2 regions of the Kutzneria chonburiensis genome follow, and region 1 is predicted to be linked to the other one. Evidence: riboswitches for the same ligand, from Rfam matches in the RefSeq annotation. Region 1 holds a riboswitch; the other holds the start of a gene.
The links. A riboswitch is a leader RNA that binds a small molecule or an ion and turns the genes downstream of it on or off. The one in region 1 is predicted to bind glycine.

Region 1 (2,452 bases):
ACCCCGTTCGGGCGAGTCACGGGCGGTCAGGACGTGCTGCGCAAGATCGCGGCCGGCGGCGAGGACGACCAGAACAACACCGGCGACGGGTTCCCGAATCTGCCCGTCGACATCCTGCACGTGCAGATCTCACCCAGGTAGCCACCCACTGTCAACGCTGTCATCGGTTCAGTGACACGCAGTCGTCACCGTGACGACCACCTCCACATGACGGTTTCGCCGCCCCGCGCGTCGCGTTGACCCGTCCCATGGGCGGACTTACCGTCAGAGGGGAGTTGGTCGTGACGGTGTGAACCCCCATCGTTGCGACCTTGTGACCGGCGGTTCCCCGGACGGAGGACCGTCGGTTCCGGTCGCCGGTCGTCAGGCCGGTCGAGGGGAGGCTGTCGTGGTCGAGGGTGCGCCCGCCAGGTCCGGCGCCGGTGAACAGGGTGCCCTGTTCCCGGACGCGTCGGTGCCGGACGAGCTCGTCGGCTACCGCGGGCCGGCCGCGTGCCAGATCGCCGGCATCACCTACCGGCAGCTGGACTACTGGGCCCGCACGGAGCTGGTCGCGCCGTCGATCCGCAGCGCGCACGGGTCCGGCAGCCAGCGGCTGTACTCGTTCAAGGACCTGCTGGTGCTCAAGGTGGTAAAACGCCTGCTGGACACCGGTGTCTCGCTGCAGAACATCCGGGTCGCGGTGGACCACCTGCGCCGTCGCGGCGTGGCCGACCTGGCCAAGATCACGCTGTTCAGCGACGGCACCACGGTCTACGAGTGCACTTCGCCGGAAGAGGTCGTCGACCTGCTGCAAGGCGGCCAGGGCGTGTTCGGCATCGCGGTCAGCGGGGCGATGCGGGAGATCAGCGGCACCATCCACGAGTTCCAGGCCGAGCGGGCCGACGGACTGGTGCTGGAGCCGCAGGAGGACGACGAGCTGACCAGCCGCAGGCGGGCCCGCCGCACCGGCTGAGCCGGCACCGGACGTGATCGAGATGACACGCCGTGCTCAGCTCTGGGGCTCGTAACCCGGCCGGGGTAAACTCACGCCCGTAGTCGCACATCCCGTGCGGGAGAGTCCGGGCCGCGAGGTCCGGCGCCGAAGGAGCAAATCCTCCCCGGAACCTCTCAGGCCCAAGGACCGTACGGGACAGACGCCTCTGGAAAGTGGGCGCGCAAGCGCCCCGCCGACGGTGCAAGCCCGCGCCGCGTCCACAAGACGCAGCATGGGTGAAGCTCTCAGGTGCCCGTCACGGGCGGGGACAGAGGGGAGGGCAACGGCCCGCGCCCGCTTGCCCCCGGAGGCTCGACGCATGACGACTGACCGCATTCCCTTGGCCGCGCTCGAGCACGGCACGCCGTTCGCCGACCGCCACGTCGGTCCCCGTGCCGCCGAGCTGGGCAAGATCCTGGACGTGATCGGCGTCGGCTCACTGGAGGAGCTGGCCCAGCGGGCCGTGCCGTCGGCCATCCGCAGCGACGCGCTGGCGCTGAGCCTGCCGGCCCCGGCCACCGAGGTCGAGGCGCTGGCCGAGCTGCGCGCGCTGGCCGACCGCAACCGGCCGATGACCCAGATGATCGGCCTCGGCTACTACGGCACGGTCACCCCGGGCGTCATCCTGCGCAACGTGCTGGAGAGCCCGGCCTGGTACACCGCCTACACGCCGTACCAGCCGGAGATCTCCCAGGGCCGCCTCGAGGCCCTGCTCAACTTCCAGACCATGGTCGGCGACCTGACCGGCCTGCCGGTGGCCAACGCCTCGATGCTGGACGAGTCGACCGCCGCGGCCGAGGCGATGACCCTGGTCCGCCGGGCCGGCAAGTCGAAGTCGAACAAGTTCGTCGTGGACGCGGACACGCTGCCGCAGACCATCGCGGTGATCGAGACCAGGGCCGAGCCGCTGGACATCGAGATCGTGGTGGCCGACCTGTCCCAGGGCATCGAGGGCCTCGGCCTCGGCGGCGACTTCTTCGGCGCGTTGCTGTCCTACCCGGGCGCCTCGGGCGTGATCCGCGACCACGAGTCCGTGATCGCCGAGATCCACGCGGCCGGCGCCTCCGCGGTCGTCGCGGCCGACCTGCTGGCCCTGACGCTGCTGCGTGCCCCGGGCGAGATCGGCGCGGACGTCGTGGTCGGCACGACGCAGCGGTTCGGCGTGCCGATGGGCTTCGGTGGCCCGCACGCCGGCTACATGGCCGTGCGCAAGGGCTTCGAGCGGCAGCTGCCCGGCCGTCTGGTCGGCGTGAGCGAGGACGCCGACGGCAACCGGGCCTACCGGCTGGCGCTTCAGACCCGTGAGCAGCACATCCGCCGCGAGAAGGCGACCAGCAACATCTGCACCGCGCAGGTGCTGCTGGCGGTGATCGCCTCCATGTACGCCGTCTACCACGGCCCCGACGGCCTCAAGGCCATCGCCACCCGGGCGCACCGGATGGCCACCGTGCTGGCCGCCGGCCTGGCCGAGGGCGG
Region 2 (2,452 bases), 4.9 Mb from region 1:
GGCGCTGGTCCGGGAGAGCGTGGCGGCGGCATCCTCGACGACCAACAGGCTCCTCCTGCTCGCGCGGGGGACTGCGGCCAGCCTACTGGAGACGATCCAGGGTCAACCAAGAACTTGCCAGGCCGAGGGGCCAGGAGTGTGCCCGAACGCGACGTTCCGGTGCCCGTTCTTACCTTGTCGCGATCGCCCGATCGGGTGGACTTCGAGAAAACCGCAGGTCAGGACTTTCTCTACGACATGGAGGCGTCGTGAAGATCCTCTGAAGAAGGTCGTTGCACAGTGTGTTCCTGGGGGTACACAGCGGAGGAGGACACACCATGGACAGAGTGTGGGTAGCCGTACATGCGGGCGATCCGATCACCCTGGCCGGGGCGATCAGCTGCCTGCGGGCGCGGGCCGAGCTCCAGGTGGTTCCGGAGCGCAGACTGTCCGAGGCTCAGGTGTTCGTGGTGTGCGCCGACGCGGTCAACGCCGATGTGATGGGGTTGCTGCGGCGGACCGCCGAGTCGACGCCCGTGAAGATCGTGCTCGTCACCGACCGGTTCCACGACGCCGACCTGTTGGCGGCCGTGGAATGTGGCGTCGTCGCGGTGCTGCCGAAGGCGGCGGCCAGCGGTGAGCGTCTGGTGCACGCCGTGCTGGCGGCCAAGCGGGGCATGGGGGACATGCCGCCCACGCTGCTCGGCTCGCTGCTCGCGCAGGTGGAGCGGCTGCACAAGGAGGTGCTGCGGCCCAACGGCCTCACCGCCTCCGGGCTCGCCCCGCGCGAGATCGACGTGCTGCGGCTGATGGCCGAGGGCTGGGACACCGCCCAGATCGCCACCAAGCTCTCCTACTCGGAGCGCACCGTGAAGAACGTGGTCTACGCGGTGATGAACCGCCTCGGCCTGCGCAACCGCCCGCACGCGGTGGCGTACGCCATGCGGTCGGGTGTGATCTGAAGGGGTAAGACGCTTGAATCTTGACCGTGCCGGCCACCTCCAAATACGGTGGCCGGCACAAGTACATTCTCGCTGTTCAACACCGTGCGGGAGAGTCCTGTCGATCTCGGGCAGGCGCCGAAGGAGCAAATCCTCCCCGGAATCTCTCAGGCACCCCTACCGCTCGGGACAGGCGACTCTGAAAAGCAGGCGTGCCCATCGCGCCTCGCCCAAGGGGAAAGCCGGCTCGCCGGTGAAACTCTCAGGCTTATGACAGAGGGGGAGGCTCACTCCACCACACGAGGGGTCTCCTGATGGGCACCGACATCCGCCGCACGCCACTGCACGACGTGCACGAGCGCCTCGGCGCCAAGTTCACCGACTTCGCCGGCTGGCAGATGCCGCTGCGCTACACCGGTGACGTGGCCGAGCACACCGCCGTGCGCACCGGCGCCGGCCTGTTCGATCTCACGCACATGGGCGAGATCCTGCTGTCCGGTCCGCAGGCCGGGCAGGCCCTCGACTACGCCCTTGTCGGCAACGCCTCGGCGATCGGCGTCGGCCGCGCCCGCTACACCATGATCTGCGACGACAGCGGCGGCATCCTGGACGACCTGATCGTCTACCGGACCGGCGAGCAGGACTACCTGGTGGTGGCCAACGCCAGCAACGCCGCCCTGGTGGCCGGCGAGCTGATCGACCGGGCCGAGGACTTCGACACCGAGGTCCGCGACGCCTCCACCGAGTACGCGCTGATCGCCCTACAGGGCCCGCGCTCGGTGGGGCTGTTGGCCCCGCTCACGCCGACCGACCTGTCGACCGTGAAGTACTACGCCTCCTACCCCACGACCGTGGCCGGCCGCCCGGCGCTGCTGGCCCGTACGGGCTACACCGGCGAGGACGGCTTCGAGCTGTTCGTGGCCCCGGACGACGCCGAGGCGGTGTGGGCCGCGGTGGCCGGCGCCGGCGACGTCCTCCCGTGTGGACTGTCGTGCCGTGACTCGCTGCGCCTCGAGGCCGGCATGCCGCTCTACGGCAACGAGCTGAGCACCGACCTCACTCCGTACGCCGCGGGCCTCGGCCGTGTGGTCAAGCTGGACAAGCCCTCCGACTTCGTCGGCCGCGCCGCGCTGCAGAAGGCGTCGGCCGAGACGCCGGCCCGCAAGCTGGTCGGCCTGGTCTCCGAAGGCCGTCGCGCGCCTAGGCACGGGTACCCGGTGGTGGATCCGGCCGACGGTGCGAGGATCGGCGAGATCACCAGCGGCGCGCCGTCGCCGACGCTGGGCCACGCGATCGCCATGGCCTACGTCGACGCCGACCGCGCCGTGCCCGGTTCCGCGCTCGCCGTCGACATCCGGGGCACGATCACCCCGGTCGACGTCGTCGAGCTGCCCTTCTACCGTCGTTCTTCCTGAGAGGCCCGAGATGAGCACCATCCCCGACCACCTTCGGTACAGCGCGGAGCACGAGTGGGTGGCGGTCTCCGACGGGATCGCCCGCATCGGCATCACCGAGTACGCCGCCGAGCAGCT

Region 2: linked by a shared signal. The riboswitch ahead of gcvT (glycine cleavage system aminomethyltransferase GcvT) and the one ahead of gcvP (aminomethyl-transferring glycine dehydrogenase) in region 1 are both predicted to bind glycine.

What each region holds. Positions count from the first base shown of each region.
Region 1 is NZ_CP097263.1:1,050,512-1,052,963, forward strand. Features, by position in the region: gene M3Q35_RS04960 (peptidylprolyl isomerase) at 1-141, shown strand, start outside; gene M3Q35_RS04965 (MerR family transcriptional regulator) at 389-955, shown strand; glycine riboswitch at 1,043-1,136, shown strand; glycine riboswitch at 1,140-1,251, shown strand; gene gcvP (aminomethyl-transferring glycine dehydrogenase) at 1,296-2,452, shown strand, end outside.
Region 2 is NZ_CP097263.1:6,605,378-6,607,829, forward strand. Features, by position in the region: gene M3Q35_RS30135 (hypothetical protein) at 1-45, opposite strand, end outside; gene M3Q35_RS30140 (helix-turn-helix transcriptional regulator) at 318-941, shown strand; glycine riboswitch at 1,019-1,113, shown strand; glycine riboswitch at 1,115-1,204, shown strand; gene gcvT (glycine cleavage system aminomethyltransferase GcvT) at 1,235-2,335, shown strand; gene gcvH (glycine cleavage system protein GcvH) at 2,346-2,452, shown strand, end outside.